DNA from 2 places in the Devosia sp. Z11_6 genome. Region 2 is predicted to be linked to the other one. Evidence: riboswitches for the same ligand, from Rfam matches in the RefSeq annotation. Region 2 holds a riboswitch; the other holds the start of a gene.
What was found. Region 2 has a riboswitch for thiamine pyrophosphate ahead of AC3YMN_RS12345 (YkoF family thiamine/hydroxymethylpyrimidine-binding protein). Riboswitches for the same ligand answer to the same signal wherever they lie in the genome.
Positions count from the first base shown of each region.

Region 1: another riboswitch for thiamine pyrophosphate. It lies ahead of thiB (thiamine ABC transporter substrate binding subunit); the one in region 2 lies ahead of AC3YMN_RS12345 (YkoF family thiamine/hydroxymethylpyrimidine-binding protein).

Region 1 covers NZ_JBYUNQ010000001.1:403,931-414,409, reverse strand. Annotated here, with positions in the region: gene AC3YMN_RS01960 (RluA family pseudouridine synthase) at 1-255, shown strand, start outside; gene rpoH (RNA polymerase sigma factor RpoH) at 478-1,353, shown strand; gene AC3YMN_RS01950 (thiamine diphosphokinase) at 1,994-2,695, opposite strand; TPP riboswitch at 2,721-2,821, shown strand; gene thiB (thiamine ABC transporter substrate binding subunit) at 2,879-3,895, shown strand; gene AC3YMN_RS01940 (ABC transporter permease family protein) at 4,122-5,708, shown strand; gene AC3YMN_RS01935 (ATP-binding cassette domain-containing protein) at 5,695-6,333, shown strand; gene AC3YMN_RS01930 (VOC family protein) at 6,356-6,781, opposite strand; gene AC3YMN_RS01925 (RodZ family helix-turn-helix domain-containing protein) at 6,987-9,149, opposite strand; gene AC3YMN_RS01920 (adenylosuccinate synthase) at 9,197-10,479, opposite strand, start outside.
Region 2 covers NZ_JBYUNQ010000004.1:20,065-30,543, reverse strand. Annotated here, with positions in the region: gene AC3YMN_RS12360 (ABC transporter substrate-binding protein) at 1-697, opposite strand, end outside; gene AC3YMN_RS12355 (ABC transporter ATP-binding protein) at 700-1,449, opposite strand; gene AC3YMN_RS12350 (ABC transporter permease) at 1,446-2,243, opposite strand; gene AC3YMN_RS12345 (YkoF family thiamine/hydroxymethylpyrimidine-binding protein) at 2,259-2,867, opposite strand; TPP riboswitch at 2,858-2,970, opposite strand; gene AC3YMN_RS12340 (AraC family transcriptional regulator) at 3,036-3,992, opposite strand; gene AC3YMN_RS12335 (NmrA family NAD(P)-binding protein) at 4,103-4,975, shown strand; gene AC3YMN_RS12330 (TSUP family transporter) at 5,050-5,823, shown strand; gene AC3YMN_RS12325 (glycosyltransferase) at 5,975-6,244, shown strand; gene AC3YMN_RS12320 (MFS transporter) at 6,409-7,551, shown strand; gene AC3YMN_RS12315 (GNAT family N-acetyltransferase) at 7,639-8,154, shown strand; gene AC3YMN_RS12310 (hypothetical protein) at 8,164-8,352, opposite strand; gene AC3YMN_RS12305 (polysaccharide deacetylase family protein) at 8,392-9,171, opposite strand; gene AC3YMN_RS12300 (AraC family transcriptional regulator) at 9,247-10,194, opposite strand; gene AC3YMN_RS12295 (SDR family NAD(P)-dependent oxidoreductase) at 10,292-10,479, shown strand, end outside.

The sequences.
Region 1 (10,479 bases), on a different contig from region 2:
CACATGGCTCATATCGGCCACCCCCTGGTTTCCGACACCGTTTATGCCTCGGGCTACGCCACCAAGATCAACCGCCTGCCTCCCGAGGTCGCCGCACCCATTGTTGCGCTAGGCCGGCAGGCCCTCCATGCCGCCGAGCTCGGCTTTGAGCATCCCGTGACCGGAGAGGAAATGTTCTTTGAAGCCCCGCTCCCGCCCGACCTTGTGGCGCTCGAGGAAGCGCTCGAGCCCTATGACAAGGCCTTCGCCCGCTAGGATTTGCGGGGGCCGGTAACCGAGAAGTGCGGGCCGGCCCTCCCCTAATGCCCGCACCACGGGCAACCCTTGCGCTGCCTGCACCGTTCGTCTGCATTCGGCGGCCTTACAATTGCGGCAATACGCCATATATTATGACCTGACTTCTTCCGCCGGGCCGCCAGGACGGCCGAAGATCGATCCGCCCGCCTGTGCGGGGGAATAAGTAAAAGGGGTGCATAAATGGCCCAGACCAATCTGCCTGTCCTTTCTGCCGAAGGAGGCTTGAGCCGCTATCTTCAGGAAATTCGCAAGTTCCCCATGCTGGAACCCGATGAAGAATTCATGCTGGCCAAGCGCTACAAGGAGCACGCCGATCCGGCCGCTGCTCAACGGCTTATTACGTCCCACCTGCGCCTGGTTGCCAAGATCGCCATGGGCTATCGCGGCTATGGCCTGCCCATTGCCGAGGTGATCTCGGAAGGCAATGTCGGGCTCATGCACGCGGTCAAGCGCTTCGAGCCCGACAAGGGCTTCCGCCTTGCGACCTATGCGATGTGGTGGATTCGGGCTGCGATCCAGGAATATGTCCTGCGCTCCTGGTCGCTGGTGAAAATCGGCACCACCGCTGCCCAGAAGCGGCTGTTCTTCAACCTGCGCAAGGTGAAGGGTCAGATCGCCGCGCTCGACGACGGCTCGCTCCATCCCGACCAGATCAAGCAGATCGCGACCACCCTCAATGTGACCGAGGACGACGTGGTCTCGATGAATGCGCGTTTGTCGGGCGATGCCTCGCTCAATTCGCCCATGCGCGCCGATGAAGGCTCCTCGGAATGGCAGGACTGGCTCGTCGACGACACGCCCAGCCAGGAAACTGCCCTGGGTGAAAGCGAGGAATATTCCGAACGCATGGGTCTGTTGACCAATGCCATGGATGTTCTCAACGATCGTGAGCGCGCCATCTTCCAGGCTCGCCGCCTGCAGGAAGATCCGCTGACGCTCGAAGAGCTGGCCCAGCAATACGATGTCAGCCGCGAGCGCATCCGCCAGATCGAGGTGCGCGCCTTTGAAAAGGTGCAAGACGCCGTGCGCGAAGCTGCCCGCTCCAACGCCGCATAAGGCTGGACCGCCGCAAGCAACCAATGCAGCCCTCGGTTTCCCCCGAGGGCTTTTTTACGCCTGCGAGCCCGCCGCCGCTGCCAGCCTAGGCTTGAGCCCGGGGCCCATCGAGCCTCCGGCATACTCATGGCCACCCCAAAAGCCCTTACCCTCCGGAGCCCTCATGGTGAGGTGCGCAGCGAAGCGCAGCCTGGAGCCACGAGGGCTCGGGAAGCGTGGAATGAGCGGGAATGTGCCGGAGCCCTCATGGTGAGGTGCGTAGCGAAGCGCAGCCTCGAACCACGAGGGCGGCCATCACCGCTCCCCACAAACTTATCCCCGCCCCCGAAAACCTCAGGCACAATCCCCCTTGTTCCCGGGCAAGCTGCGCGGTCGCGACGAACGGTCGGTGCGGGAATATCGGATGGGTTTGGGGTCGCCCAAGCTCCTTCGGGACGAGGATGATCCGGGACCGATTTCATCCCCCGGTCCATGAAGCTTCAGGGCTTCTGGCGTTTGGCACGGGTCTAGCCACGGACGGTCCTCACCGAAGAGTCTCCGATAGAGCAAGGGGCGAAGCTTGCTTCACCTTCTATTTCCCGCCGGACGACCGGCACCGAGGCGAACTTCGCCCCATGTCGCAGCACCAACCGCAGGGCCATCAGGCCCGGGCGGATTTTTGGCACGCCTGGACGAGATCCCAGAGCCGCGCCTTGGGCAGGATCAGCAGCCACGGCACCCGCTCAGCCGGCACGATCTCGATCCGACCCCCAAGGCCCGCATTGGAGGTGCCGATCAGCCCGCCCGGCGCCAGCTGCAGGCCATCCATCGGATAGAGCAGCCCCTGCGAGCGCTCGAACCCGATCGGCACCAGCGGATGGATCGACACCCGCTCCCCGGCCGCCGCCTCAAAACTAATCGGCCCCACCACTGCCAGCGCCACATCGATCTCGTCCACCAGCAGCAAGTGCCGCTCGGGGGCATATTGCAGCACCGCGCTCAGTGCCGCGAGCGTATGGTCGAGCCGCTTGCCCGTCATGCCCAGCGCCAGCGTCACCGGCGCCTGCGTTGAGCGCAGTGCCTTCTGGAAATCGGTGGTCACCTGCTCGGGCAGGTGCAACACCCGGGTGCGCCGCTCCCAGCCGGCGCGATCCTGGAGCGAATCGAGATCCCCGATGATCGCCGCAGGCACCAGCCCTGCCGCCCCGATCGCATCCGCCCCGCCATCGGCCCCGATCAGCGTCACTCCCGCCGCCGCGAGGTCACGTAGGGTTTGGCTCTCCACCGCCCCGCCGCCCACAATGGCGATCGGTCCGGCAAAGCGCAGGGGCGCGTCGGCAGCTGGGCTGAAATTCTCTTGCACTTGGGGGGCGCTCTTATAAGATCACGGCGTCTCGCTGGGGTGTTCCGGGTCAAGCCGGAGCTGAGAATTACCCATTGAACCTGAACCAGGTCATGCTGGCGGAGGAAGTTCGAGATGGCAAGGGCATCTCGTGCCCGCCATTGACACCCATCCCTTCACTCATGGCCGCACACCAATGAAGGGATGACCATCTTGGTCCACACCACTCACCTGGCGCTTGCGGTCCTTTTCGGACTGGCTGCCTCGCCCGCCTTGGCCCAAACCGCACCCGCGCTCACCATCTATACCTATGATGGCTTTGCCGCCGAATGGGGCCCCGGCCCCCAGCTCGCCGAAGGCTTTGAATCCCAATGCGGCGGCTGCACCGTGGAGTTCATCGCCGCCGATTCCTCCATCGGCGCCCTGCGCCGCGTCCAGCTTGAAGGCGCCACCACCCCGGCCGATCTGGTGGTAGGCCTCGACGTCGCCACCGCCGGGGAAGCCCGCGCCACCGGCCTCTTTGCCGATCACACTCTGGAGCTGGGCGATCTCGCCCTCCCCGAGCCCTGGACCGATCCGCAATTCGTGCCGGTCGACTACGCCCATTTCGCCTTTGTCTACGATACCGACCGCACCGCCACCCCGCCCGCCTCCTTCGAGGAGTTGATCGCGCTCCCCGACGACCTCAAGATCGTCATCCAGGACCCGCGCTCGGCCACCCCCGGCCTTGGTCTCGTGCTCTGGATCAAGGCCGCCTATGGCGACCGTGCCCCCGAAATCTGGGCCGGCCTCAAGCCCCATATCCTCGCCGTCACCCGCGACTGGTCGGAAAGCTACAATCTCTTCCTGACCGGGGAAGCCGATATGGCACTCTCCTACACCACCTCGCCCGCCTACCACATCGTCGATGAAGACGATCACACCATCAAGGCGGCGCTGTTTGATGAGGGCCATATCGTGCAGGTCGAGGTCGCCGGCATGCTCGCCTCCACCGACCAGCCCGAGCTCGCCCGTCAGTTCCTGGCCTACCTCGCCTCCCCCGCCGCCCAGGCGATCATCCCCACCACCAACTGGATGTTCCCCGTGGTCGACCTCGGCGCCGACCTCAACCCCGCCTTCGGCACCCTCCCGCAACCCGCCAAAACCCTGACGATCAGCGACACCGACCTCGAAGCCAACCGCGCCGCCTGGATCGACGAAATGCTTGCCGCCATCCAGTAGAAACCAGGACAGCCACAAGCTTCGAACCCCTCAGTGTGCCTCCCCTCCCCCTTGAGCGGAGGCGCACTGAGGGGGTCGATCGAGGGAACACAGTCCCTGATAGCCACACCACGACCCTCCGCCATCCCAGCGCCATCAGCGGACGTCCCCTCCCCATTGAGGGGAGGGACAGGGTGGGGGTTCAGGCCCATCAACCCGCTCCAAGGCCAGCGCCAACCACCGGACCATGACCCTCCCACCCCGCCCCTTGCGCATCGCCACCGCCACCCTCCTCGCGTTTGCCATCGCCGGGCTGATTGCTCTCGTCCTCTGGTCCATCCTTGCCGCCGCCACCGATGCCGCCGCCCCCAGCCGCATCGATATTGCCCACCTCCTGCGCATGACCTCGATCCAGGCCGGGCTCACCACCGTGCTTTCCTTGCTGGTCGGCACGGCATTGGCCTGGTCGCTCAATCGTCTGCGCTTCCCCGGACGCGATCTCCTCGTCGCCTTCTTTGCATCCGCCATCGTCACTCCCGGCATGGTCGTGGCCTTCGGGCTCCTCGCCATCTGGGGCCGCAATGGCTGGATCAATCGCGCGGCCGAAGCCGTGCTGGGCTTCCCCTTGGGCAATCCCGCCTATGGGCTCGGCGGCATTCTCTTTGCCCATGTGATTCTCGATGGGGCCTTCGCCGCCCGCATCATCCTCGCCCGCCTCGACGCCATTCCCGCCGCCCGCCTCAAGACCGGCCAGTCCCTGGCCCTATCCGCCTGGCAGCGCTTCACCCTCATCGATTGGCCAGCCCTGCGCGGCACCCTGCCGGGGCTCGGCGCCATCATATTTCTCCTCGCCTTCACCAGCTTCCCTATAGTGCTGCTGCTGGGCGGTGGCCCCGCCAACCAGACGCTGGAGGTCGCCATCTACGCCGCTGTCCGCCAGGATTTCGATCTCGCCGGCGCCGTGCGCCTCGCCTTGACGCAAATCGCCGTTTGCGCGTTGGTGATCTTTGCCGCCTCGGCTCTCGCCCCGGTACCCACCGCCTTTGGTTCTTCCCCAGCCACCACCTGGCGCGACGGGCCCGCCAGCCGCCTGCTGCAATGGCTGATACTCGCCACCGCCACCCTCTGCTTCGGCCTGCCCTTGCTCTCCGTGCTGGTGGATGGCCTCGGCGCCGGTCTCGGCAGCCTCCTTGCCCAGCCGAGCTTCTGGTGGTCGCTCCTCACCAGCCTCCTTATCGGCAGCGCCTCGGCACTCCTCACCCTTCTCCTGGCGCTCGCCCTCGCCCTCGGCCGCGGCGCCACCGGCAGCCCGCCGCTGCGCACCGTGCTTGGCATCCCGGCCTATGCCTATCTCGCCGTGCCCGCCGTGGTGCTGTCGCTGGGCTTCTTCCTGCTGGTCCGCGACCTGGGCCTTGCGCCCGCCGCGGCCGCGCCCGCTGTCGTGATCCTTGCCAATAGCCTCCTCGCCCTGCCCTTTGCCGTGGCAACGCTCGCGCCGCCGCTCGAAGCCATTGCGAAAACCAGGGGCAAGCTCATCCGCTCGCTCGGGCTGAGCGGCTGGCGGCAGTTCTTCCTCGTGGAACTGCCCCTGATCGGCAAGGATCTAGGCGTCATGCTCGCCCTCGCCTTTTGCTTTTCGCTAGGGGATCTGGGCGTCATCGCCCTATTTGGCACCCAGGATTTCCAAACCTTGCCGCTGCTGATGTTCCGCTCGCTCGGCGCCTATCGCAACAATGATGCAGGGGCCATTGCCGCCATTCTCCTCATCGGCACCATCATTGCCTTTGTTGGCCTGCCTCGCCTTGCCGAAAGGATCGCCCGTGCTGCGCGTTGACGAGCTTTGTTTTGCTTATCCCAACACGGCCGAGCCCTATCGTTTTTCCCTCGCCGCTGCGCCCGGCGAGATCACCGCCGTGTCGGGCGCCAGCGGTTCGGGCAAGTCCACCCTGCTTGATCTCCTCGCCGGCTTTCTCACGCCGACCTCCGGCAGCATCGCGCTTGACGGCCAGCAACTCGTGCCACTGCCACCCGAGCAGCGCCCGGTATCCCTCCTGCTGCAAAGCGAAAGCCTCTTTGAACACTTGAGCGCTGGCCGCAACATCGCCCTGGGCCTGCCCGCGCGCACGCCCAAGGCAGAGGTCACCCGTCAGGTTGAAGCTGCACTCGCGGAGGTCGGTTTGTCCGGCATTGGCGCCCAGCCCGCCGCCACCCTATCGGGCGGGCAAAAGCAGCGCGTCGCTCTCGCCCGCACCCTGCTACGCGCCCGGCCGGTTTTGCTGCTCGACGAGCCCTTTTCGGCCCTCGACGATCAAACCCGCGCCGTGATCCGCGATCTCGTCAAGACGCTGACGGTCCGGCATGGCTGGCACACCATCCTCGTCAGCCACCACAATGATGATATCCTCGCCCTCGCCAGCCGGCGCTATCATCTGGCGGATCGAAAGCTGGTGGCGGACTGAGCCGCCACCGCGAGGAGGCGCTTTATTCGTCCGCCGGCAGCAATTGCGGGTTCCAGACCACTTCCCAGAGATGCCCGTCAGGATCCCGGAAATACCCAGCATACCCGCCCCAGAACGTGTCTTGCGCGGGCTTGATGATCGCGGCGCCCGCACCCTCGGCGCTCGCCATGATCGCGTCGACCTCGTGGCGTTCCCTTACATTGTGCCCGAGCGTCATGGCGGTGGACGACACCGGCTCCCGGGCAAGGCCCGTATCGAACGCAATATCGTCCTGCGCCCAGATCGCGAGCTTCAATCCGCCCGCCAGATCAAAGAACGCGACGGCGCCGTGCTCGAACTCCTGCCCGATAATGCCTTGCGTCGGCAGGCCCAGCCCATCGCGATAAAAACGCACCGCGCGCTCAAGATCGCCAACGCCCAGGGTGATTACGGAAATCCGTGGTTTCATGTCCATGCCCTTTCGATCGGCGCCCGCCCTATGCTGGCGCCGTGATCGTCATGGGCCGCTGCAGCAGCGGAAGGACCCGCAAGCGGGGGCCGGGCCAACCTTCCCGAACCTAACCTGTTTCAGACACGCCAAGGCTAAGCCAGCCCCGCCGGAGCGTCAATCCACGAGGCCTCTGTCCGGCCAAACGCGGATGCAAACGGGGGGGCTAATTGCCCCCCTGTCCCCAAGCCGCAAAGACCTTGTCGAACAGCGCCTGCGCTTGCTCATCCTTTTCAAGGGTGATGATCGCATTGCGCCCGGTGCCATACACCACCGCCAGATCCATCCACTTGCGACTGCGCAGCAGGTCCTGGTTGGTGTTGGCATCCTGCTCGGCCGCACTCAGCGCAAACAGGTAGGAATTACCCACGACGCGGGCCGAAGCCCCCACCAGCGGCGTTCCGGGCACCAGTTCCTGGTCCTTGAGCAACACGCCCGGCAGCCCCGCAATCGTGCCGCCGATAAAGGTGTCGCTCACATCGAAATCCACCTCCATCAGGTGGCTCGCGGGCAGGCTCGGATCGGAATTCTTGCGAATGGTCATCTCGACCCCGAGATTGCGCGCCGGAATATTGGCCTGGCCGATCAGCGTGGGCTGGCCGATCTCGTCGACCCCTTCGCGCCACTCTATCGTGCCCGAGAACGGTACCGCACCGGTGCGGCCATCCTGGGAGGCTTCCAGCAGCAGCGACTGGCTGCCCGACAGCACGGCCGGGTCGACCGATGCCGCCGGATCATTGAGCGCCACGGCCGCACTAGGGTCTTCCCCGGGCAGCCGCTCTTCGCCCTTGTCGTCCGCACCACCACCCAGTTCGGGCAGGCTGGTCTGCGTCCCATCGGGAACCACCGGCTCGGGCGTCGGCTCCAGCCGGTCCTCGGTTTCCAGCGCCTCGAGCGCCGTAGTCGGCTCGGCCGCTGTCTGGGTCGCCGTATTGCCGGGCACTGCCGGCTGGTCGGTCGCGGAAATGTCGCCATTGGGCGGCACCGGGTCGAGCGTTGGGGTCGTAAGATCAGGTTCTGGCTCGGGCGCTTCGGCAACCGCCGTGCTGGCCTGCCCGAACATCTGGTTGAGGTCCACATAGCCTTCGCGCCAGGCCCAAAAGCCTGCGCCACCCACGCCAACCAGAAGCACTGCAAAAACGATCAGGAAAATGCTCAGGCCCGTGCCGCTGCGCGGCTCGCTCACTGGCACGAAGTTGTCGGAATTGTCCTCGCCTGCCCCGCCCGGCAATTCGGCGCGCTCGGGCATGGCAAACATATTGGGCACCGCCGGCCGGGCCGGACCCACAACCACCGGCTCCGTGGGCTCTGCCGGAATAGCCTGGCTTTCGCCGCGCGCTTCGCGATCCAGCGTCTCGATCGCCCGCTCGATGGCGCCCTCGGCTTCACTGGTGTCGGGCTGCGCCGCCTCGACTTCGACTTCGCGCACACTCGACAGTGCCGCTTCAACGGGGCTTGGTCCCATGCTGCTGGCGGGTTCGGTGCGGCGGGCGAAATTGAGCAACGCTCCCCGGCGGGCACCCTCCTCAGCGGCAGGCTTGTCGTCGGCAAGCGAATCCGGCTGGTCCTGAGGCTCCTGCACCGGCGCATCGAGCGGCGAGTCGCTCGGCAACTCGCTCGGGCCTGCCGTTTCGGCCTCGGCCTTGCGCGCTCCCTTGGCTCGCCCGAACGACGGCAACCAACGCGCCCGTGGCTTGATGATCTTCTCGACGGACTCAGGCTCGCTCTCGGCCACTGGCGTAACCACCGCCTGGGCCTCGTTTTCGTTTGGAACCGCCACGGGCACGTCGACCGGGCCCTCCTCGCGCACCAACTCTGCCCCGCTCGCCTCAGCGGCATCGGCGATGATGTCTTCGATCGAGGTGCCGGAGCGCGCTGGGCCATCCGCTTGCGCCTGGGGATAGGCGGGCTGTACCGGCTCAAACGCTGGATAGTTTGGTTGTGCCGGCTCAAAGCGCGGCCTCAGCTCGAACCGGGGCTGCGGTTCGGGCTCAGGTTCGGGTTCTGGCTCAGGCTGGGGTTCCGGTTCCGGCTCCGGCTCGGGTGCTGCTACCGGCGGCTCGACTGGTTGCGCCATGGGACGCCCGAACACCGAATCACGCCGCAGCGAAATTACGGCTTCGCTGGCTTCCTGCTCAACCTGCCGGATACAATCTTCCAGCTGCAGCCGATGCTGCGTTATGTCGCGCGCCGGCAGCGGTGGCTGAATGGCCCGCAACTGGCCCACAAGTGCCGAACGCGCCTTTTCGTAAACCGCACGGCGAGCCGCGCCATTATTCTCGGGCAATGCCGAGATGGCCCGGCGCAGCAGCTCCTTGTAGTCGGCCATAGCTTACTTGGTACTCACAATTGCCGCAGGTGTTGTATCAAAAACACTCAATCTTGGAACGGGTCAACCACAAGGATAGTATCGGCGCGCTCGGGGCTCGTCGACAACATGGCAACCGGCGCCCCGATCAGTTCCTCGATATAGCGCACATACTTGACCGCCTGGGCCGGCAGCTCAGACCAGCTGCGCGCCCCGGCTGTGGTTTGCGACCATCCTTCGAGGGTTTCGTAGATGGGCGTAACCCGCGCCTGTGCCTCCATCAAGGCAGGCAAGTAATCGATCCGTGATCCATCCAGCTCGTAGCCGACGCAGATCTTGATTTCCTTGAGCCCGTCCAGCACGTCCAGCTTGGTCAGCGCAATGCCCGAAATGCCGGAAGTCTTGACGGTTTGACGCACCAGCACCGCATCGAACCAGCCGCAGCGGCGCGGCCGCCCCGTATTGACGCCAACCTCGCGACCGACCGTGGCTAGATGTTCGCCGATCTCGTCATCCAGCTCGCAAGGGAACGGGCCCTCGCCGACGCGGGTCGTATAAGCCTTGGTGATTCCCAGCACATAGCCGATTGCCGTTGGCCCCAGCCCGGAACCGGCCGCAGCCTGCCCTGCCACCGTGTTGGACGAGGTGACGAAGGGATAAGTGCCGTGATCATTATCGAGCAGCGCACCCTGCGCTCCCTCAAACAGAATGCGTGCGCCAGCTTTGCGCTTTTCATCAAGCACCTGCCAGACCTGGTCCATGAAGGGCAGGATCTGGTCGGCTACCGAGATCAGCTCCTGCCGGATCGTTTCGGCCTCGATCTCGGGCAGACCCATGCCGCGGCGCAGCGCATTGTGGTGCGTCAGCAGCCGCTCGATCTTGGGCATCAGCGTTTCGGGCTGGCTCAGATCGATCAGCCGGATGGCCCGACGACCCACCTTGTCCTCATAGGCCGGGCCGATGCCACGCTTGGTGGTACCGATCTTGAGCCCGGACGTGCTGTCTTCGCGGATGGCGTCGAGTTCGCGGTGCAGCGACAGGATCAGCGGTGCATTGTCGGCAATGCGCAGCACATCGGGAGTGATCGTGACGCCTTGCGCCCGCAGCTTGGCCATCTCGGCCACAAAATGGTGGGGATCCACCACCACCCCGTTGCCGATCACCGACAGCTTGCCTTGCACCAGGCCAGATGGCAGCAGCGCCAGCTTGTAGCTGACGCCATCGATCACCAGCGTATGGCCGGCATTGTGGCCGCCATGATAGCGCACCACCACATCGGCACGCTCGGAGAGCCAGTCCACGATCTTGCCCTTGCCCTCGTCGCCCCACTGCGAGCCGACGACAACCACAT
Region 2 (10,479 bases):
CAAGGAACGCCTTGGCCGTGTCCGGGTGCTCAGCCAGAAAGGCGCCAGTGGTGCCGATGAAGTTGGTGTGCTGGTCGGGCACGCCCCAATCGGCATAGCGAAAGGCACGTTGTGGGCGCCCGTCTCGCTCCGCCTTGACGCCTTCCCAGGTATAAACTTCGAGCGTGAAATCCACCGCGCCGTTAGCCAGCGCTTCATAGGCCGAAGTGCCCAAGGTGACCGTCTCGAATTCCCCCCGGCCGCCATCGGCGCGGATGATCGTGCCAATCAGGGCATTCTCCCAGTCACTGCCAAAGCCGGCATAGGTCTTGCCGTCGAGGTCCTTGGGGCTTTGAATATCCTGCCGGTCGCCGTTGAACACAAGGCGCCCCGTTTCGGTCTGCACCAGTGCATAAGTCGCGACCAGATCAACCCCGGCCGTGCGCTGGGTGAACAGACCGATGGAGCCAAGAATACCGAAATCTGCCACCCCATTGGCCACGAGCGTGCCAGCGGAAGTGTCGGAATAAGGCAGGATCTCAACTGCGACCCCCGCATCCTCATAAAAGCCCTTGGCCTGGGCAACAAAGAGGCCGACATGGTTGGTGTTGGGCGTCCAGTCCAGCGCCATGGTCACCGGCACCGGCTGAGCCATTGCGGGTGGGCTGGCGAGGGCGGCGGCAAGGCCAAGGATCAGCAGCAGGCGCGAAAGCGGCATGATTATTCCTCCGGTTCAAACAAGGTCTGCAGGATATCGGCTTCGATTTGGGCGATGACCGCCGACCCTGCTGGGGGTCGCGGATGCTCAAGCGGCACGTCGATGCGGCGCACGATCTGCGCTGGGCGCGGCGACAACAGGTAGATCCGGTCGGACAACAGCACCGCTTCGCGGACATCGTGGGTGATCAGCAACACGGTCCAGCGATGGCGCGTCCACATCCCAGCGAGCCAGCGCTGCATTCGCGTGCGGGTCAGGGCATCCAGGGCTCCGAAAGGCTCGTCGAGCAGCAGCATGGATTTATGCTGCACCACTGTGCGCAGCAGCGCTGCACGCTGCCGCATGCCGCCGGAAAGCTGCGCGGGGTAATGGTTTTCAAATCCGGCCAAACCAAACTCAGCGAACAGCGGCTGGACTGCCCCCCGCGCCGCCTTGCGCGTCATGCCCGCCACCTCAAGGCCCAGAGTGGCATTGTCGATGATCCGCCGCCACGGCATCAGCGCATCGCGTTGCGGCATGAAGGCAAAGGGGTGGCTCTTTGGGGCGAGTGGCGTGCCATCAAACAGCATTTCCCCACCATCAGTGGACACCGCTCCGGTCAGCAGCTGTAGGATGGTGGATTTACCAGCGCCGGAAGGGCCGAGGATCGAAACGAACTCTCCTGCTCCAACGCTCAAGTTGATGTCGGCCAGAACTTCGGAATCGCCAAAGCTCTTGCCCAAGTTGCGCAGTTCAAGCCTGGGCGTGGTCATGGGCGCCTCTGCGCCAAGCGGGTCCAGGGCATCGTCAGCCGCTGCACCAAGACGGTAGCGCCAAACAGGAGCAGGGTCAGCGTCGCGCTGACGACGACGGCGGCCAGCACCAGGTCGGGGCGAAAATTGTTCTTGGCATTGAGAATATAGATGCCCAAGCCGCGGACCGCCCCGGCATATTCGGCAAAGATCGCCCCGACTACGGCATAGGTGATGGAAATGCGCAGCCCGGCAAAGAAATAAGGCAAGGCCGAAGGCAGCCGCGACATCCTGAACCGGCGCCAGCGCGAGGCTCCCATGGACGCCAGCAGCGCCTCGATATCGCGATCGGTGGAGTCATAGCCCTGCACCAGCGCCACCAGCATGGGGAAAAAGGTCACCAGTGCCACGAGCACGATCTTGGGCGTCAGCCCGAAGCCGAACCAGAGCACGATGAGCGGCGCGATGGCGACCAGCGGCAGGGTCTGCGTGATAATGAACACCGGAAACAACGCCCGCCGTACCGGGCGAAAGAAGTCCACCACGACCGAAAACAGCAATGCGGCGCAGAGCGAGCAGCCGAAACCCAAAATGGTGGCCTGCAAGGTCGCTAATGTGTGCCCGGCCAGCGCGTCCCGGTTCTGGTAGCCCTGGACCACAATGCGGGATGGCGCCGGCAACGCCGTGGGCGAGATGCCCGAAAGCTGCACATAAGCTTCCCAGGCCAGGATCAGGGTCACCACCGAAAACACGGCGGGCCCTGCGTAACTGAGAAACCGGGCGACAAGGCGCCCGAAGGAGAACAACTGCGCCATGCCCAGGCCTTCCGCTCAGCGCGCGCTGGGGCTGTTAACCGACACGGTCAGGTCGATGGTGACATGTCCCTCGGGCGGTCCAAACCGGCAAAAGGCCTGCTCGATGGTGGCGAACAGCGCACCGGTGTCGCCATTGAGCTTGGTGGCGAAATGCTTGGACTTTTCGAAGGTGCCCGACTGTTTGAGGAAGTCGATGCAGCCATAGATTTCGTCTATGTGATGGCCCTGTCCCATCACATAGAGAGACAATTGGGCCACCCCGAAGACGCCGATGTGGGGCGCATCCTGCACTGCCGCAAGCGCACTGGCGCGCCGCTCCTCAAGAGGCGCAACCGGCCCCTCGAACAAATTGGACTGGCAGATGGCATCATCGGGCTCGCCCGGGCAGCCGCGCGAGATTGTCGCCGAAAGCACGCAATGGGTGCCGGCGCGCGCGGCGGCACTGAACAGATCGCGCATGGCGGGAAACAGCACTTCGGGCGGACCGACCAACAGGGTCGAGATGTCATCGGTCTCGATGCGCAAGCGTTCACGATAGGGATCGAGCGCACCCAGCGCGTTCATGATCACGCCGACAAAGTCGCCGGTCATTGGATAAAGGGAAATCTGTGCGCCTGAGAACATGGCCCGCCTCGCTCCGCTGGTATTACCCAGATCAGCTATAGGGTCCGAAGGCTTGCCGCCCTCATCTCAGCCCCGACCATACGGAGCACCCCTGTGGATAGGGCCAGCATAGGGCAGCATCGCCGGCAAATGCAAGCACATGTCTGTATTGGCGGAGTTGATCTTTTATCAGGCGCTTTGCGATGCTTGACGCAGTTCCTGGATTGCTTGTCCATCAGGCAAGCGCGCGCCACTTTGGAGCGTCTGCAGATAAGCTCGGGGGGCGAGGCCGTGATAGTCCTTGAACGCCCGCGTGAAAGCCGCCTCCGAGGCGTAGCCGGCTTCGCTCGCCAGTGACCCTACCGAAGTGGGGCCACTGGCGAGCTTTCTGGCGGCCAGAGTCAGCCTCCAACCTTTGAGATAGGTCAATGGCGGCTCTCCCGCCCGGTCATGGAATCGTCTGGCAAAGGCAGCGCGCGACAGCCCCGCCACCTTCGCCATGCCCTCGACAGTCCATTTGGCGGCGGGATCGGCATGGATCGCCCGGAACACCTTGGCAAGGTTGGGATCCTTCATTGCCGGCAGCCATCCGGCGGAATGCCCGGCGCGCTCGGCTGCACGGCGCAGCACGTAAACCAGCAGACTGTCGGCAAGACTTTCCACCAGGCTTTCGTTGCCCAAGCCCTGGTGCTCCAGTTCCTCGGCCAGCAGCAGTACGATCGGCAAAATGCCATGGTCCTTGCGGAGCTCCGCCGCGGGCAGGTGAATGCAGGGCGGTAGCGCCGATTGTCCCAGCCGCCGCGTGCCATCCACCTGGAAGCGCCCGCAAAAGATCACCGCGTCAGGAGACTGGCTGGTGACATCAAATCCTTGTTGCACGAACTGGCTGACGGGGGGCGCCTCGCCCTTAGGGCTGGCCACGAGATCGTGGGCCTTTCCATCACTCAGGACCACCAGATCACCCTCTTCCAGCCGGAGTGGCGCCTCGCCGGCCCGGCGAAGCCAAGCGGTCCCCTGCCAGACGAGGTGAAAGGCGATCATTGCCCCCGGATCGAGCCGGAAGCCCCAAGGCTCAACCACCCGGCTGCGGACGAGGGTCATCCGGCTGCGGGCGTACATGCGGATCCATTGATCAAGCACATTCATGCCGCTCTCCTGCACCTTTTCAAGACGATCTGCAAGAAAGGGGAGATCGGCTCACATGGCTTGTCCTCTCAGGGCGCGCCATCTTTCTCCTGGTTAGAAAGGAGAACGTGATGTTCAAGACCATACTTGTTGCGGCCGGAACCGGCACAGTTGGGCAGCACCTGGCCAATCGGCTGCTGATCGCCGGGCACAGCGTCAAAATTGGCACAAGGCGAGGAGGTGACGCCAACACAGTGCTGCTGGACTATAGTCAGGCCCGGACTTTTGAAGCGGCGCTTGCCGGCACCGATGCGGCTTACCTCGTCGTTCCGACCTCGGCCGAACCACATTTACTGCTTGGCCCCTTCGTTGAGGCCGCAGCGCGGCGCGGCATTAAGTTGGTGTTGCAATCAGCTCTGGGGGTGGATGCCAATGACGCCATTCCGCTGCGGCAACTGGAGCGGCAGATCGAAAGCTCAGGCGCGCCCTACGCGATCCTGCGCCCAAACTGGTTCCTCGACAATTTCCACGGGCGCTGGCACGCCGGCATCATGGAGCTTGGCCGGCTTGCGCTTCCCGCGGGCGATGCCACGACCAGCTTGATTGATGCGCGCGACATCGCCGAAGCTGCCGCTGTCGCTTTGACCCAGGCAGTTGCGGATGGGCGGGCTTTCAACCTGACTGGCCCCGACAGCCTGGGCTATGCCGAAGCCGCCGCGGCGCTTTCCGCGATCAGCGGCCGCACCGTCACCTACGATGGTGTCGACGAGGCGCAGTTCAAGCGCGAGTCGGGGCGCATGAAACTGGCGCCAGCTCTGGTCGAACAGATGCTGCCGATCTTTACTGCCACTCTCGCGGGTCATTTCAGCCAGGTCACTGACGATTTCAGCCAACTCACCGGGCGACCGGGCCGGCGGCTCGTCGATTATCTGGCTGACAATGCCTGGCGCTTCGCCGTCCCAGTTGCGCAGAACGAAGTCCAGAGAGCAGCGATCAGTCGGTGATTCGCCGCCTCACGGCGCCACGCCCGGGGAATGCAGCTATTATCCCGGGCGTTGATTCTGTTTGCAGGCTGGTAATGGACCCGTTGAATGTCGCCATGCTCTTGGTCCTTGCCGGCGCTGCCGCTTATGTGCAGACGCTGACGGGCTTTGCCTTTGGCCTGTTGATGATGGGCGGTATCGGCATTCTCGGGCTGCTGCCCCTGCCCGAAGCCGCGGTGATCGTGAGCATCCTCACGGTGGTCAATGCAACTCAGGTGTTGGCCCGAGGCTGGCGTAACGTGGCCTGGAGCGAGTTTCGCCTCGCCATTGGCCCCAGCCTCCTTTTGGTGGTGCTGGGTTATTTCATGCTCGAATGGCTTGCGGACGCCAATCTGGACGGACTACGCCTGCTGCTGGGCGCCGTCATCGTTGGTGCCAGCATCCAGTTGATCCTGCAGCCGCATCCGCTGCCCAACCGGTCTTCTTCGGGTTCGTTCGTCCTGGTGGGTGCATTGGGCGGCTTTCTGGGCGGGATGTTCTCCACGGCCGGACCGCCCTTGATCTATCACTTCTATCGCCAACCCCTGCCAGCGGCCGCCATCCGGGACACCTTGGTGCTGATCTTTGGCGTCAACGCCTTGTTCCGGCTGTCCTTGGTCGGCTTGACCGGCAGCTTCCCCTATGAGGCAAGTTGGTGGGCGCTGTTGGCGGCGCCCGTGGTTACCGCCACCACCTATGCCGCAAAACGCTGGCCGCCGCCATTTGCGGTCCTCACGCTGCGCCGCGTGGCGTTCTCGCTCCTGCTGCTATCAGGTGTTTCCCTGGCGGCGCCGGCCATTTGGCGACTGGGGTTTGCCGCGGCCGCCTGAACGTCGATCCTCGGCGTGCTAAGTTGGGCCTCGGTACACACATCGGTTTCAACCCCTCCCCCACTTCGATATGTAGATCACAAGCGGCTTGCTTCAAGCCTAGGGACCCGCCGTAAAACCCTTGCCGTATCCAAGCAAAGGGAGTGCATCGATGCGGGTACTTTTGTCGACCTATGGGTCGCGGGGTGACGTCGAACCCATTGTGGCGCTTGCAGTCGCGCTCGAGGCGGTCGGTGTGGAAGCGGTGCTGTCCGCTCCGGGCGACCAGGAGTTTGTGGAGCTTGCCGAACGTGCCGGCGTTGAGTTAGTCCCCGCCTTCATGCGCGTGCGAAAGTGGATTGCGCTCGCTCAACGATTTCCCAGCGATATCCCGGGTTACGGGATGAGGATGATCGCCGCCCAGTGCACCCGACGGAGGTAATGCGTTTGCGCGTGCCAACCGCTGGATGCTCCTAGAAATCCCGCGGCGCTCGGCTTAAGGCTAGTGGCGGACTGCCCGGGGGGAGGACGCGCTCCGTTGGGGGACAACAAGGTGTTGCCTCTCGCAAGCGCGTTGACGTGGCAGCGGGGTGGGCAGTTTCGGGCATGGCGTTCTACGCGTATTATTTTGCGCTTTACGCGCAGGTGGCGATCGGCATCACCTTCATGCCGCTTTGGCTGAAATCAGGCGACCTTTCGGTACAAGAGATCGGGGTCTGCCTCGCGCTTGCCTCGGCGCTGGCGGTCGTGGTCAATCCCGTGGTTGGCGGTGTGGCCGATCGCACCCGGAGCAACAAGGCGATCCTGTTCGGCCTCGTCGTGCTCGCCACGCTTGCTTCCGCCGCTTTGCTGGCCGCCGATGGCCCTCTCATCGTGGCCGGCGTTTACCTCATCCTCCGGTTCGTCAGCGCGCCACTCATTCCGCTCAGCGAGTCGATCCTCATCGCCAACCTTGCCACATACCGGCTGGAATTTGGCCGGGTGCGAGCCTGGGGCTCGGCGTCGGTCGTGGTCACGACCCTGCTTTGCGGCTATCTGGTCGACTGGTCGGGCCCCACCGTCATTGTCCTCGTGCTCATCCTGGTTCTTGCACTGCAGGCCGGGCTTTCAAGCGCCCTTCCCGGCCGCGGGGATGGTGCAGCGATCGGCCCGATCTCGACTGCGGCGATTGCCAAGGCCTTGCGCAACCGCAGCTTCCTGCTGCTTATCGGCAGTGCCGCCATTTCCCAGGCCTGCCACGGCCTGTTTTATGCCTACAGCACGTTTCGCTGGCTGGGCGCTGGGTATTCGACCTTCGAAATCGGCATCTTCTGGACCATCGGCGTCGCCGCCGAAATAATTGCCTTCGCGTTTGCCAGCCGCATCACGACGCGGCTGACGCCCGGCATGATCATCAGCATCGGGTGTCTTGCCGGCGTGTTGCGCTGGGGTACCTTCGGCTACTCGACCGACATCTTGCCCACCCTGTTGATGCAGTTACTGCAAGGCGCGACACTAGGCCTTACCCAAGTTGGCGTCGCCGCCTATATGCGCCGACATGTTGCCCCGCACTTTCTTGCCAGCGCTACCGGCTCCTATGCGGCAGCAGGGGGGCTCCTCGGCAGCGTCTTTATCCTTGTGGGCGGGCAGCTCTACGCCTCCGGCAGCGGCAGCGTTTTCCTGTTTGCCAGCGCTCTTTGCGCCTTCGGGCTGATGGCTGCCCTGTGCATGATCCGGCTGGAAAAACGAAGTGCAGTCGCGCCGGCTTAGCCTGGCAAGGCCGGGGGATACGCCTTGGGTACGCTTGCTTGCGTTCTACCCCAGCTGAACGGAAATTAAGAACAACAAGAGCGACTGATGGGCAGCATGAAGGTCGAGATCAGGCCTATCGTAATGAGTGATTTCGACGGCTTCTACGCTGCTCTCGACAGCGTAGCCCGGGAGCGTCGCTTTTTGTCCTCGCATCAGGCACCGCCGATCGAGAGCACAGCGAGCTTTGTTGCCGGCAACATCAAAAACGGCAATCCACAGTTCGTCGCCTTGGCGGGTGCTCAAATCATTGGCTGGTGTGACATTTGCCGGCAGAGCAAACCCGTATTTGAGCATTCCGGCGTGCTGGGGATGGGCCTCGTAACGCAGTTCCGCGGCCAGGGCATTGGGTCCCGGCTGCTCGCTGCCACGCTCGAAACCGCGCGATCAAGGCGCTTTCGCCGGGTGGAACTCGAGGTTTTCGCCAACAACAGCGGGGCCATCGCCCTTTATCGAAAGCACGGCTTTGCCCTGGAGGGCACCCGGCGGTTGGGGGCCATGATCGACAACCAGGAGATCGACACCCACATCATGGCCGTGATCCACCCCGCTGCAGCGTCGTGAATCGTCGGACTAGGGCGCTAAGTGTTCGACGAGACGCGAAATGGTGCTCCGCCAGAGCGCGCTCATCGTGGGATTGGACTGCCGATAATACCATACGAGGCCCATGGCCTGCTGGAACGCCCAAGCGGCGCCACGCTGCCACTCCAGCTCGCTGGCCTCGATGGCGTCGCGAAACACCGCCCGGCTTTCCCGGTCCATGCGCCGACCAGACGCCCATCAATTGGCTGCAGAGCTTTGTTATCTGCCGGCCAGCAATTGGGAAACCGTAACAAATTTGAAACCACGGGCCTTGAGGCCATCGATGATAGCAGGCAATGCCAGTCTACTTGCTGCTCGGCTCTCATACATGACGTGCATGATAATGATGGAGCCGTTTGTCGCCTTGGCAATCGCATGGTCGGCTAGGCTACGGGAGCTGGCCGCATCAACCGCATCAGCTTCAGGTTCTACGTCCCACATAATCGTGGTGCGACCGTGTTGGGCGAGGTACCAAGGCAGGGCGACGAGTTTCTTGCCATAGGGCGGGCGGAAGTGCAGCGGGCCCGCATAGCCGGTCTTTCGGATGGCGACATCGGTGCTTTCGATTTCCTCGGCAATACTTGCGGGCGACATGAAGACCATGCGCCTGTGCGACCAGGAATGATTGCCGATCTCGTGACCGGCCGCGGCGATGGCTTGAACCTGCTGCGGATGCTCAGCGCTTTCCCGGCCAGTGAGAAAGAAGGTCGCCTTGACGTCGCGTTCGTTGAGAATGTCGAGCACCGTTTGGGTATAGGCCGGCGTGGGGCCGTCATCCAAAGTGAGCGCCACGACGGGCGCATCAGTCTCGACGCGCGCGACGATATCGCCAAAAAGCTGGAAACCTCTCGCATTGCTCAACTCCAGCACGCCCAGGAAGCCCGCGACCAACACCGCCATGGTAGCAAGAAGGATTATCCAGCGGCGCATGAGTGTTCTTTCCGCTTGAGTTCTCCAGCAATGGCCTCGGGAAATACCGCCGATAGCTGCTGGTGACATCATCATACTCGGGCACGAAGGGCACTTCCACAACGCCGCCTTTGAGCGCGGACCAGGTTTCCCTGAGCTTCTCCGTCAGGCGATAGCGCCTTCGAATTCTTCTGCCGCCATGCCGGATGACGCAGCAGCGACCTCGCGCGCATAACGCACCGGCGATACGCCGACTTCGCGCATAAAGGCCACGCTGAAGGCGCTGGCCGAGCGATATCCAACCTGGCGGGCAATCTCGCTTACGCTCGCTTCCCGCTTGCGCAGCAGGTCCTTGGCCAGAGCCAGTCGCCAGGACTTGAGATATTCCATCGGTGCCATGCCCACAGCGCCTTGAAACCGATCATGGAAACCTGACCGGGACAAAGCGGCTTCTCGCGCCAGCTCGGCCACGGTCCAGCCGCGCTCCGGTCTTGCATGCATGCCCCTGAGCGCCACCGCGAGCCGCTCGTCCGCCAAGCCGCGCAGCAATCCCGGTGAATCTCCCAGATCGGCAGTGGAGCGGAGCGCTTCGATCAGCAGCACTTCGAGCAGATGCTGCAACACCACTTCTCGTCCCGGCTTGGTGCCCACAGCCTCATCGCCGAGCAACTGCATCAGCATCGCCAGCCGATATTCGCTGCGCACCACAACCACTTCGGGCAGCAGCGAGGACAACAAGCTCGCATCGTCCGACTGGAATATGCAGTAGCCCACCAGTGCCCGCATATCGGTCGGGCCATCAATGCTGCCGAGGCGGTAGCCACCGCCGGGCAGGATAACGGGATCGATCACCAGATTGGTGTCGCTGCTTGGCGCTTCGCTCCACATGCTGAAGTCGTGCGCAAAGGGGATCAGGATGAAGTCCCCCGCATTGACGAGGATCTCCCCGCTTTGGTGATCCCGGTAGCGCAGGCTCCCCTTGAGGATCGCGACATAATAGGGATTGGGCGATTGGGTCCGCCTCACCCGCCATGGTCCTGATCCGGTGACGCATTTGGAAAAAGGTGCGCCCGGTTGCAGCAAGCCAACGATCTGCGCGAGGGGATCAGCCATTCTGGACTCAATCGAAATAATCTTGGACGTTTGAAGATAGAACGTCCACCAGCCGATGACCACCTCCTGTTCGGCCAATCAAGAACAGGATCAAGCCATGACCGAAAATACCCGCATCGCACTCGTTACCGGCGCCAATCAGGGCATCGGCCTCCAGATCGCAACCGATCTCGCCGCCAATGGCGTGACGGTGCTGCTCGCCTCGCGCAATCTCGAACGGGGCAAGGCAGCCGCGCAAACTATTGCCGGCGATGTGCATCCTATCCAGCTCGACGTCACCGACGA